2 linked regions of the Streptosporangium sp. NBC_01755 genome follow. Each later gene encodes a partner of the first gene's protein in a complex. Links are inferred from orthologs where the notes say so. Each region holds a gene or a part of one and is shown on either strand. Other genes may lie near its edges. The genes, in order: uvrA and mfd.

What was found.
Region 2: the proteins of uvrA (region 1) and mfd are in contact, whole or in part, in a crystal structure (PDB 4DFC), measured with the Escherichia coli proteins. The link is inferred for Streptosporangium sp. NBC_01755 from one-to-one orthologs.

Annotation. Positions count from the first base shown.
Region 1 is NZ_CP109131.1:6,812,649-6,820,265, forward strand. Bases 2,449-5,836 are described here. They hold uvrA (excinuclease ABC subunit UvrA), read left to right. Parts: upstream 2,449-2,795; coding sequence 2,796-5,636; downstream 5,637-5,836. Other genes in these bases: OG884_RS31485 (MBL fold metallo-hydrolase), read right to left, coding at 2,449-2,533. Outside these bases: OG884_RS31470 (TerC family protein), read left to right, coding at 1-194; OG884_RS31475 (phosphatidylserine decarboxylase), read left to right, coding at 323-970; pssA (CDP-diacylglycerol--serine O-phosphatidyltransferase), read left to right, coding at 957-1,790; more of OG884_RS31485, read right to left, coding at 1,892-2,448; OG884_RS31495 (Rieske (2Fe-2S) protein), read left to right, coding at 5,840-6,292; excinuclease ABC subunit UvrC, read left to right, coding at 6,656-7,617. UniProt on the Escherichia coli protein: The UvrABC repair system catalyzes the recognition and processing of DNA lesions. UvrA is an ATPase and a DNA-binding protein. A damage recognition complex composed of 2 UvrA and 2 UvrB subunits scans DNA for abnormalities.
Region 2 is NZ_CP109131.1:2,504,935-2,513,228, forward strand. Bases 2,648-6,712 are described here. They hold mfd (transcription-repair coupling factor), read right to left. Parts: upstream 6,406-6,712; coding sequence 2,848-6,405; downstream 2,648-2,847. Other genes in these bases: OG884_RS11445 (SurA N-terminal domain-containing protein), read right to left, coding at 2,648-2,821; OG884_RS11455 (class I SAM-dependent methyltransferase), read left to right, coding at 6,559-6,712. In the rest of the region: eno (phosphopyruvate hydratase), read right to left, coding at 1-867; OG884_RS11440 (MazG family protein), read right to left, coding at 1,205-2,164; more of OG884_RS11445, read right to left, coding at 2,174-2,647; more of OG884_RS11455, read left to right, coding at 6,713-7,287; cysC (adenylyl-sulfate kinase), read left to right, coding at 7,389-8,294. UniProt on the Escherichia coli protein: Couples transcription and DNA repair by recognizing RNA polymerase (RNAP) stalled at DNA lesions. Mediates ATP-dependent release of RNAP and its truncated transcript from the DNA, and recruitment of nucleotide excision repair machinery to the damaged site.

The sequences.
Region 1 (7,617 bases):
TCGGGGTTAAGCTGATCCTCGAGGCGCTGCACTCCAGCGGCGTCTCCTGGGCTCCCGAGGTGCCGATCTCGGTGTCACTGTCGGTCATCATCGTCACGATGGTCGTCACCACCGCGATCAGCCTGGCGAAGGTCCGGCGTGATGCTCGTGCGGGCAAGGAAAACACCGCTCCGGCGAGTGTCGAGCAGGGCTAGCGAATTGGCGTGTGAGGCGCTTTGCTTGTCTCATTGCGCCTTATAAGGGCTAAGAGATGGGTAGCATCCTGCCTCAGAGCAGGTAGACATACCGGTCTAATGCCGCAAGACATCACAAAAGGTTTCCTGTGTCCCACGATTCAGCAAGCCACCGGCCAGGTCCGCTGGGCCTGGCACGTGGCGTCTCCCCGTGGTTGCTCCCGGCCGTGGCCGCCGCCACCGTGACCTCCTTGCTCAGCCGCCGTGACCGGCGCTGGGCACTGGCGGCGGTTCCGCTGACCGCGCTCACCGGTGGGATGCTCTGGTTCTTCCGCGATCCGGATCGCACTCCGGGCACCGGGCGGATCCTGTCGCCCGCGGACGGCGTGGTGCAGAGCATCGATCCGTGGCCGGACGGCCGGACCAGGGTGGCGATCTTCATGAGCCCACTCGACGTGCATGTCAACCGGGCGCCACTGGCCGGCACGGTCACCTCGGTGGAGCACGTTTCCGGGGGGTACCTGCCCGCGTTCAACAAGGACAGCGACACCAACGAGCGGGTCGTCTGGCACCTGGACACCGCGCTCGGCGACATCGAGCTCGTCCAGATCGCCGGCGCGGTCGCTCGCCGTATCGTGCCCTACCTGGCCGAGGGGGCGAAGGTCGCCAGGGCCGAGCGGATCGGCCTGATCAGGCTTGGCTCGCGGGTCGACGTCTACCTCCCCGAGGGGATCGCCCCGGCTGTCTCCGTGGGCCAGAAGACCGTTGCGGGGGTGACCGGTCTTGACCACGGCTGACGCGAGCTGGCCGATGGACGAGACGGACGACGAGCCACAAGGACCCGTGGGCAAGGCGTTCCGCCTGTCGGCCGCCGACTCCCTCTCGCTCGGCAACGCCCTCTGTGGCTTCCTGGCGGTCTGCGTGCTCTCCTGGTCGGCCATCAACGCGCTGCAGGAGGGCAAGCCCTTCGCGGCCGACCCCCGGTTCTTCGGCACCGCCGTGGTGCTCCTGCTGATCGGTGCCACCTGTGACCTGTTCGACGGCCTGGTGGCCAGGAAGTTCCGTGCCTCGGCGATGGGCGCCGAGCTGGACAATCTCGCCGATGTGATCAGCTTCGGCTTCGCCCCCGCCTTCATGGTGGTCATCTGGGCGGGGTTCAACCAGCAGATCCCGTTCGTGCTGGTGATGGCCGCGGCGGCGTCGGTGCTGCTGGCCGGGGTCATCCGGCTCGCGCGTTTCGCCTGCGTGAAGACCAAGAGCGGCGACTTCATGGGCCTGCCCATCCCGATGGGCGCCATGACCGTGGTCTCGGTCGTACTGCTGTTTCCACCGTCGACCTGGACGATCCTGCCCATCTTCGGTGTGGCATATCTCATGGTGAGCCGGATCGAGTACCCCAAGCCCAAGGGCAACGTGGCCGCCGGGGTACTCGCCTGGATGATGATCAACGTCGCCTGCCTGACCATCTGGGTCGCGGGCCTGGCCGGTGGCGACACGCTGATCAAGGTCGGGGCCGTCATGCAGATGACGATCGTGGCGGCCATCCCGCTGCGTGTCCTGATGTTCAAGCGGGAGAAGCGCAAGGAGCAGCGCAAGGCGTCCGCCGGAGTCGGCTGACCGCCGGAACCGCCCGTCGTGGCCGGTCCCGGCGGGCGGTGGATCGATTCCTCAGGCTCGGCGGCGGCGCGGGCGGCTGAGGCCCCCGCCGCCGTGAGCGGTCACCAGCCCCGCTCGCGCCACTCGGGCAGGCAGGGGCGCTCGGCGCCGAGCGTGGTGTCCTTGCCGTGGCCCGGATAGACCCAGGTGTCGTCCGGCAGCCGGTCGAAGAGCCGCTCTGACACGTCGGCGAAGAGCCGGGCGAACCGCTCGGGGTCCTTGTTGGTGTTGCCGACACCGCCGGGGAAGAGCGAGTCGCCGGTGAACAGGTGGCCGGGGTGGTAGAGGGCGATCGAACCCGGGGTGTGCCCGCGCAGGTGGATCACCTCCAGGCCGACCTCGCCGACGGTGATCTCCTCGCCGTGCCCCACCTCCAGGTCCACCGGAACCGGAAGCCCCGGCGCGTCGAGCGGGTGGGCGATCACCGAGGCACCGGTCGCCCTGGCGACCTCCTCCAGGGCCTGCCAGTGGTCGCCGTGCTGGTGGGTAGTGATGATCTTGCTGATCGGCCGGTCACCGATGAGCTCCAGCAGCCGGTCGGGCTCGGCGGCCGCGTCGATGAGCGCGCCGTCGCCGGTCCGGGTGCACCGGATCAGGTAGGCGTTGTTGTCGAACGGGCCGACGGCCAGCTTGGCGATCGTCAGGGCGGGCAGCTCACGCAGGTCTGCGGGGCCGCCGACCCGCACATCACCGGTGTACGTCACGGATTCTCCTCGGATGGTGTCGCGGGGGAGTGGGTGGTGCCCGTCCCCACCCTCATCATTGCCGCCCGGCGGGTGGTGCGGGGCATAAGGGGGGTGTCCACGCCGTTGAAACCGAGGACGACCTGCCATGTCCAAGGGAGGACCGTAGTCTGGAGAGGCGGGGAACCCCTCAGCCCCGGATGCCGGCCCGGAAAATTGTCGGTCCCTCTCGCTAGTCTTCCCGCGACCGCTTCCAACCCTCTACAACGACGTCGGGACTACTGTGGCTGACCGCCTCATCGTGCGTGGTGCACGTGAACACAACCTCAAGGACGTCTCGCTGGACCTTCCGCGAGACTCTCTGATCGTCTTCACCGGGCTGTCCGGCTCGGGTAAGTCCAGTCTGGCCTTCGACACGATCTTCGCCGAAGGCCAGCGCCGCTATGTGGAGTCGCTGTCGGCGTACGCGCGGCAGTTCCTCGGGCAGATGGACAAGCCCGACGTCGACTTCATCGAGGGTCTCTCGCCGGCGGTGTCGATCGACCAGAAGTCGACGAGCCGCAACCCTCGCTCCACGGTCGGCACGATCACCGAGGTCTACGACTACCTGCGCCTGCTCTGGGCGCGCATCGGCAAGCCGCACTGCCCCCGCTGCGGGCGGGCGATCGCCAGGCAGAGTCCCGAGCAGATCGTCGACCGGGTGATGGAGCTCGAAGAGGGCACCCGCTTCCAGGTGCTCGCCCCGGTGGTCCGCGGACGCAAGGGCGAGTACGCCGAGCTTTTCAGTCAGTTGCAGGCCAAGGGCTTCGCCCGTGCCCGCGTCGACGGCACGGTGGTCCGGCTGGATGAGCCGCCGACGCTGAAGAAGCAGGAGAAGCACGACATCGAGGTGATCGTCGACCGTCTGGCGGTGAAGGAGGGCGCGAGCAGCCGCCTGACCGGCTCCGTGGAGACCGCCCTGCAGCTGTCGGGCGGGACGATCACCCTGGAGTTCGTCGACCTGCCGGAAAACGACCCGAACCGCGAGCGCTTCTACTCGGAGCACCTCTACTGCCCCTACGACGACCTGTCGTTCGAGGAGCTGGAGCCCCGCTCGTTCTCGTTCAACTCGCCTTTCGGCGCCTGCCCCGAGTGCACAGGCCTGGGCGTCCGCATGGAGGTCGACCCCGACCTGATCGTGCCCGACCCGGAGAAGCCGCTGGGCGAGGGCGCGATCTCCCCGTGGGCCGGTGGCCACACCAGTGACTACTTCGTCCGCCTCGTCGAGGCGCTCGGCCTGAACATGGGATTCAGCCTCGACACCCCGTGGGAGCGGCTCCCGAAGAAGGCGCAGAAGGCCCTGCTCTACGGCCACGACGAGCAGGTCCACGTCCGCTACAGCAACCGCTACGGCCGCGAGCGCTCCTACTACACCACCTTCGAGGGGGCCATCCCCTGGGTGCAGCGCCGCCACGGCGAGTCCGACAGCGACGGCATGCGCGAGAAGTACGAAGGCTACATGCGGGAGATCCCGTGCCCGGCCTGCGAGGGGGCCAGGCTCAAGCCGGTCTCGCTGGCCGTCACGGTCGACGGCCGCTCGATCGCCGAGGTCTCGGCGATGTCGATCGGCGACTGCGCGACGTTCCTGGCGGGGCTGAGGTTGTCGGACCGCGACATGCACATCGCCGAGCGGGTGGTCAAGGAGATCAACGCCCGGATGGGTTTCCTGCTCGACGTGGGCCTCGACTACCTGACCATGAACCGGGCCTCAGGCACCCTCGCCGGTGGTGAGGCCCAGCGCATCCGGCTCGCCACCCAGATCGGCTCCGGCCTGGTCGGTGTGCTGTACGTGCTGGACGAGCCCTCCATCGGCCTGCACCAGCGCGACAACCAGCGGCTGCTGGAGACCCTGATCAGGCTGCGCGACATGGGCAACACGCTCATCGTGGTCGAGCACGACGAGGACACCATCGCCGCCGCCGACTGGGTGGTCGACATCGGCCCGGGGGCGGGCGAGCACGGCGGCCAGGTCGTCGTCTCCGGCACCGTGGCCGAGCTGCTGGCCTCGGAGGAGTCGATGACCGGCGCTTACCTGTCCGGCCGCAAGACCATCGCCATTCCCGCCGTACGCCGCAAGCGCGACAGGAAGCGGCAGCTCACCGTGAAGGGCGCCCGCGAGCACAACCTCAAGGGCGTCGACGTGGAGTTCCCCCTCGGGTTGCTGACCGCGGTCACCGGGGTCTCGGGTTCCGGCAAGTCCACCCTGGTCAACGACATCCTCTACAACGCGCTGGCCAAGGAGCTGAACGGCGCGCGCACCGTCCCCGGCCGCCACGCGCGGGTCAACGGGATGGACCTGGTCGACAAGGTCGTGCACGTGGACCAGTCGCCGATCGGCCGCACGCCCCGTTCCAACCCGGCGACCTACACCGGGGTCTTCGACAAGGTCCGCGACCTGTTCGCGCAGACCACCGAGGCCAAGGTCCGCGGCTACCAGAAGGGGCGCTTCAGCTTCAACGTCAAGGGCGGCCGGTGCGAGGCGTGCTCGGGAGACGGCACCCTCAAGATCGAGATGAACTTCCTGCCGGACGTCTACGTGCCCTGCGAGGTCTGCCACGGGGCGCGCTACAACCGGGAGACCCTGGAGGTCCACTACAAGGGCAAGACGATCTCCGAGGTGCTCGACATGCCGATCGAGGAGGCCCTGGGCTTCTTCGACTCCATCCCGTCCATCAAGCGTTACCTGCAGACGCTCCACGACGTCGGCCTGGGGTACGTCAGGCTCGGCCAGCCCGCCACGACCCTGTCCGGCGGTGAGGCCCAGCGCGTCAAGCTCGCCTCCGAACTGCAGCGCCGCTCCACCGGCCGGACGATCTACGTGCTCGACGAGCCCACCACCGGCCTGCACTTCGAGGACATCCGCAGGCTGCTGGGCGTCCTGGGCAAGCTTGTCGACGGCGGCAACACGGTCATCGTCATCGAGCACAACCTCGATGTGATCAAGACCGCCGACTGGCTGATCGACATGGGTCCGGAGGGCGGCTCCAGGGGCGGCAGCGTGCTCGCCGTCGGCACGCCCGAGGATGTCGCCCTGATCGACGAGAGCCACACCGGCCGCTTCCTGCGCAAGATCCTCGGCACCTGAGGATAGTTTTATGGCGCTGTGTTTAATAAAGGGATGGATTGTCGGATTCAGGGTGTGATGTGGGTTTCCTGGCTGCCGTAATCAGGTGATCGCCGAGGAGCGGTGGGGTGTAATTCTTCACAGTCTCTTGATGCCTTGTACGGCATGCTGAACCGTCATCGGGGTGCAGTCATACCTGAACATGATGATCCTGGAGGAGATACATGACTGAGACGACACGTCGTACGGTGATCTTGGGTGCCGGAGGGGCAGGGGTGGCCGCGGTGCTGACCGCGTGCGGGAGTTCGGAAGAACCCGCGGCGGTCGGCGCTGACACCTCCTCGACCGCGCCCTCACAGGCGCCGGCGGCCGTCGCGGGCGACTCCGGGGCGAACGCCCTGGCCAAGACCGCGGACATCCCCGAGGGGGGCGGCAAGGTCTTCAAGGACCAGAAGGTCGTGATCACCCAGCCGGCCGCGGGCCGGTTCAAGGCGTTCACCTCCGTCTGCACGCACCAGGGATGTGACGTCGACAAGGTCGTGGACGGCACCATCGACTGTCCGTGCCACAACAGCAAGTTCAAGATCACTGATGGTTCCGTGGTGGACGGCCCGGCCACGAAGCCGCTGGAGGAGAAGGCGATCAAGGTGGACGGCGACTCCATCAGCCTCGCCTGAGTTCGGTCATGGCTCCGCCGCCGGGACGGATCGTCTCGGCGGCGGGGCCGCGCGTCACCGGTTCTCAGGCGCGGCAGGGCGTGCCGTGTCCGGGCAGGGTGGTCCGCCCACGGGGGTGAGCCAGGTGGCGTGCGGTGCGAGTCGCGATGCGCGTCGTGCCGGGAGAGCGGTGCCGGGAGAGCGGTCAGGTGGCGTGCGGTGCGAGTCGCGATGCGCGTCGTGCCGGGAGAGCGGTGCCGGGAGAGCGGTCAGGTGGCGTGCGGTGCGAGTCGCGATGCGCGTCGTGCCGGGAGAGCGGTGCCGGAAAAAGCTGTAAGGAAACCTGTCGGTCCGGGCAGATAGGCTTTCCGTGTGGCGAGATCTGTGGGTGGTCCGGCGAGTTTCCGGCCGAAGCCGGGGTCGATCCCCGAGTCCCCCGGCGTCTACCGGTTCAAGGACGCCGGCGGCCGGGTCGTCTACGTCGGCAAGGCGAAAAGCCTGCGCCAGCGGCTCAACTCCTACTTCGCCGACTTCGCGAGCCTGCATCCGCGCACCCAGACCATGCTCACGACCGCCGTGGACGTCGACTGGACCGTCGTCGGCACCGAGGTCGAGGCGCTCCAGCTCGAATACTCCTGGATCAAGGAGTACGACCCGCGGTTCAACGTCAAATACCGCGACGACAAGTCCTACCCCTACCTCGCGGTGACCATGGGGGAGGAGTTCCCCCGGGTCCAGGTGCTGCGCGGGGCCAGGCGCAAGGGCATCCGCTACTTCGGCCCCTACTCCCACGCCTGGGCGATCAGGGAGACGGTCGACCTGCTGCTACGGGTGTTCCCGATCAGGAGTTGCTCGACGGGGGTGTTCCGGCGGGCCGCGCAGGTCGGGCGCCCCTGCCTGCTGGGTTACATCGACAAGTGCTCCGCCCCCTGCGTCGGCCGGGTCACCGCCGAGGAGCACCGGAAGCTGGCCGAGGACTTCTGCGAGTTCATGGCCGGCAACACCGGCCGGTTCGTCAGGCGGCTGGAGCGGGAGATGCGCGAGGCCGCCGTCGAGCAGGAGTACGAGCGGGCGGCCAGGCTGCGCGACGACATCCAGGCCCTGCAGCGGGCGATGGAGAAGCAGGCGGTGGTCCTGGGCGACAACACCGACTGCGACGTGATCGCCCTGGCGGAGGATCCGCTGGAGGCCGCCGTCCAGGTCTTCTACGTCCGCGACGGGCGCATCAAGGGCCAGCGCGGCTGGGTGGTGGACAAGGTCGAGGAGGCCACGCCGGGCGAGCTGGTCGAGCAGTTCCTCCTGCAGATGTACGGTGACGCGGCCGCCGAGGCGTTGCCCAGGGAGGT
Region 2 (8,294 bases), 4.3 Mb from region 1 along the record:
GTCGCTCTCGTCCAGCGGGTCCTCGATGGAGACCAGCGGGTAGTTCGCGACCAGGTCCTCGTAGAAGGCGATCAGCTCGGTGGCGGACAGGCCCTTGCCGTCGATGGTGTAGACGCCGTCCGAGTGGAACTCGGAGGCGGCCACGTCGAGGGCCAGACCGATGTCCTCGCCGGGCACGTACCCGGCCCTCTCGATGGCGACCAGGATCAGGTCGAGCGCGTCGCGGTTGGAGGGCAGGTTCGGGGCGAAGCCGCCCTCGTCGCCGAGACCGGTGGCGTAGCCCTTCTCCTTCAGCACCGCCTTGAGGGCGTGGTAGACCTCGGTGCCCATCCGCACGGCCTCCCGGAACGTCTCCGCCCCGATCGGGGCGATCATGAATTCCTGGATGTCGACGTTGGTGTCGGCGTGCGCGCCGCCGTTCAGGATGTTCATCATCGGCACCGGCAGCACGTGCGCGTTCGGCCCGCCCAGGTAACGGAAGAGCGGCAGCTCGGCGCTGTCCGCGGCCGCCTTGGCCACGGCGAGCGAGACGCCCAGGATCGCGTTGGCGCCCAGGCGTGCCTTGTTGGGCGTGGCGTCCAGGTCGATCATGACCTGGTCGATGCTGCGCTGCTCGGCGGCGTCGAACCCGAGGATCTCGTCGGCGATCTCGTCGGTCACACCGAGAACCGCCTTCTCCACGCCCTTGCCGCCGTAGCGCTCATCGCCGTCACGGAGCTCGACAGCCTCGAACTGGCCGGTGGACGCGCCGCTGGGAACCGCGGCGCGCCCCTGGCTGCCGTCGTCCAGGAGGATGTCGACCTCGACCGTCGGGTTACCCCGGGAGTCAAGGATCTCTCGGGCGGTAACGCCCTCGATGGAAGCCACGAAGCGCTCCTAAAGTCGCAGGACAGTTTGCCTCGGAAGCCTATCGAGATCTATGTGCAGGTACGGTGACCGGGATACCGCCGAACAATGTTCGCGCAATTTCCATATGAGGACCCGAAGGCGCTCCGCCGCCGACATCAGGACCCGCCCGGCGCTCAGCTCCCACCGGAGACTGGACTGAGAAGACCATCCCAAGGAGCCCCCTGAGGACGCGCCCCGCGCTTCTCCCTTAGGGGGACTACCCGTGAGGCCGCGCCGGCGACTGGACTGAGGAGAGGGAAGGAGCCGGATAAGAGCGGCCTCCCTCGACAAGGGAAGGAGCCGGATAAGAGCGGCCTCACCGCGACGCGTTAGCGTCGCCATTGGCACGCACCTGGTCGCGGTAGGCGCGGGCGACGGCGCGCAACTCGGCCTCGGGGTCGAGACCGGCCGCCTGCCCCTGCCGTACGAGCTCGAAGAGCTTCGCTCCCAGGCCGTCGGCGGGCACCCCCTCGGGAAGGTCCGCGGAAGCTCCGGCGCGCTCGGCGCGGCGCAGGAGCTGCGCGACGAGGGAGAGCGCGGGCTGGCCCATCGGAACGCCGTCGACCACCGAGCCGGGATCACCGCCGCTCTTGGCCGCGCGCTCGGCCGCCTTGATGGTCTCCCAGTTGGCGCTGACCTCGCCCGCACCCTCCACCCGGGTGTCGGCGAAGACGTGCGGGTGACGGCGGACGAGCTTGGCGACGATCCCGTCGGCCACGTCGTCGACGTCGAACCCGTCCGGCCGCTCCCGGGCGACCCGCGCGTGGAAGGCCACCTGGAGGAGCAGGTCGCCCAACTCCTCGCGCAGCGCCGCGTGGTCGCCCTCCTCGATGGTCTCCAGCACCTCGTAGGCCTCCTCGATGAGGTACGGGGCCAGGGACTCGTGGGTCTGCCGGGCGTCCCACGGGCATTCGACCCGTAGCCGGTCCATCACCGAGACCAGGTCGAGCAGCCGCGCGCCCGGCAGGTCGTACGAGCCCGGCAAGACCTCGATCACCGGCGGGTCCTCGAGCGCCACGGCGGCGTGGCCGATGGAGCGCATCAGCGCCTCGTCGGCCTCCAGCCACACGACCGTCGCCGCCACCGCCTCGCGGACCAGCGCGGCCGGGTCGCAGGCGACCACCTCGACGTCGATCCCGGCCTCCGCCAGGTAGGGCAGGTGCGGATGGTCCGCGGCCCCGGTGCGGACCGGACCCTCCGCGAGAACCTGCCAGGCGCGATGGCCGAGCAGCCCCGGGGCGACCCGGGGCGAGGTGGTGACAATGATCAGCGACATGCCCGGAGGCTACTGCTGCGGGGTCTCGGGCTGCTCGGCGGCAGGGGCGGCGGGTGCCGCCGGGGCACCGAAGCGACCGGCGTCGACGAAGACGCTCGGCTGCTCCTGGCTCCGCTGCTGGTTGAGCTGGCCGTAGCGCGGGTTCCAGGTGATCGGCATGGCCTGCAGGTCCTTGACCGCCTGCTGCTGGCCGCGCTGGATGGCCGCCTCGTCCGTGCCGCCGCCGTACTTGGCGACGAGCTTGCTGATCAGCACCTGCGACCTGATGAACTCGCGTGCGTGCGAGGGGGCCACCGCCTGCTGGAGCATCTGCTGCTCGAACTTCTCCTGACCACCCTGACCCGCGATCACCTGGTCGATCTCGCCGGCGGTGGCCGTGATGCCCTTGCTCTCGGCGACCTTCGCGTACTGCTTGGCATTGGCCAGCTGGAAGAGCACGAGCTGCGGGACGCTGTCCTGGAACTGCAGCTCCGAGGCGGAGACACCCGCCTTGGACAGCGCCGCCTCGTACTCACGGACATTCCTGTCCAGCTCGCTGGAGCTGATGCGCTCCCCACCCACGACGGCGGCGGCGCCGACCTGGTTCGGAGAGCAGGCGGTCAGCGCGACACCGGCGGCGGCGACCGCCAGGATGACGCGCACTCGGGTCGACTTCACATGCGTTCCCTTCACGACAAACGTGCTTACTCTACCCGCGCGGTTTCGAGGAACATCGCCTCGACGAGATCGCCGCACCACTTGAGCAGATCCAGATCGCGCAACGGCTGACCGCCGAGGGGCCTGGTCTTGGGCACGGGCACCAGCAACGTACCCGCCGCCTGCTTCAGCAGCGCCTTCGGGTACAGCCTCTGGAGCCTGACCTGCTGGGAGTCCTTCAGCTCCACCGGCGCGAACTTGATGTTCTGGCCCTGCAGGGTGACGTCGGTGAGCCCGGCACGGCGAGCTCGGATCCGGAAGCGGGCGACCTCCAGTAGATTCTCCACCTGCTGGGGCGGTCGTCCGTACCGGTCGACGAGCTCGTCGCGCACCGCGCCGATGTCGGAGTCGGAACCGATCGCGGCGATCCGCCTGTACGCCTCCAGGCGCAGTCGCTCGGAGGTGACGTAGTCATGCGGGATGTGGGCGTTGATCGGCAACTCGACCTTGACGTCGGGCCGCTCGTCCTCCTGGTAGGTGCCGGCCAGCTTGGCCTTCTGCTCCTGCACCGCCTCGGCCATCATCCGCACGTACAGGTCGAAGCCGACACCCGCGATGAAGCCCGACTGCTCCGCCCCCAGGATGTTGCCCGCGCCGCGGATCTCCAGGTCCTTCATCGCCACGTACATGCCCGCGCCCATCTCCGTGTGCTGGGAGATGGTGGCCAGACGCTCGTGGGCGGTCTCGGTGAGCGGCTTCTCCGGCGGGTACAGGAAGTAGGCGTAGCCGCGCTCGCGGCCCCGGCCGACCCGGCCGCGCAACTGGTGGAGCTGGGAGAGGCCGTAGTTGTCGGCCCGGTCGACGATCAGGGTGTTGGCGTTGGGCACGTCCAGGCCCGACTCGACGATCGTGGTGCAGACCAGCACGTCGAAGTCGCGCTCCCAGAAGCCCACCATGATCTTCTCCAGCTGGTGCTCCTGCATCTGGCCGTGCGCGACGGCGACCCTGGCCTCGGGCACGAGCTCGCGCAGCATGGCCGCGACCTTGTTGATGCTGGCCACCCGGTTGTGGACGAAGAAGATCTGGCCGTCACGCATCAGCTCGCGCCGGACCGCGGCACCGATCTGCTTCTCGTCGTACGGGCCGACGAAGGTGAGGATCGGGTGCCGCTCCTCGGGCGGGGTGAGGATCGTGGACATCTCCCTGATGCCGGTGAGTCCCATCTCCAGCGTGCGGGGGATCGGGGTCGCGGACATGGCCAGCACGTCGACCTGGGTGCGCATGTGCTTCATGGCCTCCTTGTGCTCGACACCGAACCGCTGCTCCTCGTCGATGATGATCAGGCCGAGCTGCTTGAACCCGACCTCGGACGAGAACAGCCGGTGCGTGCCGATCACCACGTCGACCGATCCCTCGCGCAGCCCCTCCAAGGTGGCGCTGACCTCGCCGTCGCTCTGGAACCGCGACATCGGCCTGACATTGAGCGGGAATCCGGAGAACCGCTCGGCGAAGGTCGACATGTGCTGCTGCACCAGCAGCGTGGTCGGCACCAGGACGGCCACCTGCTTGCCGTCCTGCACCGCCTTGAACGCCGCCCGCACCGCGATCTCGGTCTTGCCGTAGCCCACGTCGCCGCAGATCAGCCGGTCCATCGGGATCGGGCGCTCCATGTCGCGCTTGACCTCGTCGATGGCCTCAAGCTGGTCGCCGGTCTCGGCGTAGGGGAAGGCGTCCTCCATCTCGCGCTGCCACGGGCTGTCGGGCGCGAACGCGTGTCCCGGTGAGGCCATCCGGGCGGAGTACAGGCGGATCAGCTCTCCGGCGATCTCCTTGACCGCCTTCTTGGCCTTGGTCTTGGCCTTGGCCCAGTCTGCGCCGCCCATCCGGTTGAGCGTGGGCGACTCGCCCCCGACGTAGCGGGTGACCTCGTCGAGCTGGTCGGTCGGCACGTAGAGCCGGTCGCCCCTGGCGTACTCGATCACCAGGTATTCGCGGGTGGCGCCCTGCACGGTGCGCTGCACCATCTCGACGTAGCGGCCCACGCCGTGCTGCTCGTGCACGACGTTGTCGCCGACCTTGAGCTGGAGCGGGTCGACCATGTTGCGGCGCCGGGACGGCAACCGCCGCATGTCCTTGGTCGACGCCTTCTGGCCGACCAGGTCGAGGTGGGTCAGCACGGCCAGCGACGGGGTGACGAACCCGTGCTCGACCAGGCCGGTGGTGACGTGGACGACCTTGGGGTCGGGGATCCGCTCAAGGTCCGGCTCCAGGCGCGCGGGCAGGTCGACGCCCTTGAGCAGCTCGACCATGCGCTCGGCGGGGCCGTGGCCCTCGCTCAGCAGGACGACCACCCGCTCGGAGTCGAGCCAGCCCTTGATGTCCGACAGCGCCCGCTGGGTGTCGCCCCGGTATGCCTCGGCCTCGCGCGCCCCGAGCACCAGCCCGCCGTCCGGCCCCCCGCCCCGAGCGCCGCCGGTCTCGCTCTCCACGCCGAACGGCGCGAGCGACCACCATGGCTGGCCGAGCTGCCGCGCGTGGTCGCGGATCTCCTCCAGGGTGCGGAACGCCGCCTCGCCCAGGTCGATCGGCGCCTCGCCGCCTGACGCCGCGTTGATCCAGGACGCCTCCAGGAACTCCTGACTGGTCCGCACCAGCTCGTCCGCGCGCCCGCGGATGCGCTCCGGGTCGCACACGAAGATCGCCGCCTGTTCCCCCAGGTGGTCGACGAGCAGGTCCATCTCTCCGGCGAGCACCGGCGCGAACGCCTCCATGCCCTCCATCGGCACGCCCTCGGCCAGCTGCGCCAGGACCTCGGCCAGCGAGGGGTGCGCCTCGGCCAGCCGCCTCGCCCTCTCCCTGACCTCGGCGGTCAGCAGCAGCTCCCGGCAGGGGGCGGCGAACAGCCCGTCCTCGGCCACCTCCAGCGAGCGCTGGTCGGCGACCTTGAACCAGCGGATCTCCTCGACGGTGTCGCCCCAGAACTCCAGCCGGAGCGGGTGCTCCTGGGTCGGCGGGAAGACGTCGAGCAGCCCGCCCCTGACCGCGACCTCCCCGCGCTTCTCCACCATGTCGACCCGGTGGTAGCCGTTCTCCACCAGGCTGTGCACGACGCTGTCGAGGTCGGCGTCGTCCCCGGCGCGCAGCCGCACCGGTTGCAGGTCGCCCAGGCCGCGCACGATCGGCTGGAGCAGCGCCCTGATCGGCGCGACGACCACGTGCAGCGGGCCGGCCGAGAGATCGCCCTCGACCGGGTGGGCCAGCCTGCGCAGCACCGCCAGGCGCTGGCCCACGGTGTCGCTGCGCGGCGACAGGCGCTCGTGCGGAAGCGTCTCCCACGCGGGGAAGACCGCGACGGTGCTCTCGTTCAGGAGGCTGGTGAGGGCCGAGGCGAGATCCTCGGCCTCGCGACCGGTCGCGGTCACCGCGAGGACGGTCCTGGCCGCCCCCTTGGCCCCCTCCCTGGCCAGCGCGGCCACCGCGAAGGGACGGAGCGCCGGCGGCGCGACCAGCGACACGTCGGACGAGTCGCCCTCGCGCACATCCCGAAGAAGGGAAGCCAGCTCAGGCTCCCCGGCGACAAGGTCCAGAAGTCCGGAAAGACTCATCAGATTCGCCCACAGCCCCACGACGGCAACACGACAGCCCCGAGCCGTGCAGACACGGGGGGTACCAGGTCAAGGCTACTTGCCCTGGCGCACGACCTCGCAAGGAGTGGTAAATGCGCGATGAATCGTGCTGGGTTGACTACTCTCGGTTATATGTCAGAGGTGAGGTCGGTCGTCGATCGAGACGACCTGTTGAGTCAGCGGGTCAGGGAGCAGTGGACCAGCCAGCTCGGTCGGCGGCTCGATGTCCTGATCGCCGGGTGCGGATGGCCGGAGCCGCTCGATCTGGCGCAGACGGAGGCCAGGGTCATCGGGATCGACGAGGACCTGCCCGCGTTGCGCAAGAGCACGTCCGCCCGCAAGGATCTGGACTCGTGGGCGCTGGGCGACCTGCGCTCCGTACCGGTGCCGCCGCGGGCGTTCGACGTCGTCTACGTGCCGTTCCTGCTTGAGCGGATCGAGCACTCGGAACTGGTGCTCGACCGGCTGCTCACCGGTCTGCGCCCCGGCGGGCTGCTGCTGGTCAGGATGCGTGACCGAGCCTCGGCGTACGGGGCCTGCGACCGGCTGGCGCCGTCGAGACTGCGGCGGATGCTGTGGCGCAGGTTCGCCCCCTCGGGGACGGTGGGCCCGCTGCCCGCCGTCTACGAGCAGATCGCCTCGCGCGAGGGGATGCACTCCTTCTGCCTGGTGCGCGGGCTGATGGTGACGGAGGACATCTCCGCCAACAGCGGGCCCGCGCTCAACGGACCTCTCGGTAAGCTTGCCCGCGCCGCCTGCTCGGTGGTGGAGGTCCTCTCCAGAGGACGCCGGCCCGCGTCTCACGACGAGATAACCATGGTGATCCGCAAGCCCCAGAGCCATTTCGCCCGGCTGATCTGAGATTCGCCGGGGCGGTGGGGTCGGGGTTCACCGGCCGGAGCGCCCATCCTGAGCAGCCGGGACCGGAAAGTCCGACGATCGGGATTGTGGAGCGGGAGCAGATGACGGCGCCTTTCGAGTGGACCCCCGACGCCCGTGAGCTGGCCGACCTCGAACTGCTGCTCTCCGGCGCCTTCAGCCCGCTGACGGGCTTCATGAGCTCGGCTGACGCGCACTCCGTGGACGAGTCCGGCACGCTCGTCGACGGCACGCCATGGCCCGCGCCGGTCACCCTCACGCTGCCCGGCGACCACCCCGCCGCCCCCGGCGACCGGATCACCCTGCGCGACCCCGAGGGTGCGGCACTGGCCGTGCTGACCGTCACCGGGCGCGAGGACGGCTTCACCGCCGGAGGAGTCGAGGCCCTGGACTCCCCCGAGCACGGGCCGTTCGCCCGGCTCCGCCGCCCCCCGGCGCGGGTCCGCGAGGAGGTGGGCGAGCGGGAGGCGGTTCTGGCCGTCACCATGCGCGGGCCGCTGGGCGACCTCGGCGAGATCGTGGCGACCGCGCAGGAGCTGAAGGCGTCGATCCTGCTTCTCCCGCTGGCGTACGGCGAGGGTGGGCCCGCGGTGGTCCGCGCCGCGCTCAGGGCCCGTGACGGACTGCCCGAGGGCACGCTCGTGGCGGTGGTGCCGCTGGCGCCCAGGGAGCCCGCCATCGACCTGGAGCTGCGCGAGCGGGTGGCCGAGGCCTATGGCGCGACCGAGCACCTGGCCGGCCCGAACCCCGTGACGCTCCCCGGCCCCCCGCACCGGCGGGGGCTGGTGATCTTCTTCACCGGCCTGTCGGGCTCCGGCAAGTCGACCGTCGCCCGGGGGCTGCGCGACGCGCTGCTTGAGCGTGGCAGCCGCACGGTGACCTATCTCGACGGCGACGTGGTGCGCCACCTGCTGTCGGCGGGGCTGACCTTCTCCAAGAAGGACCGCGACCTCAACATCCGCCGCATCGGCTTCGTCGCCGCCGAGGTC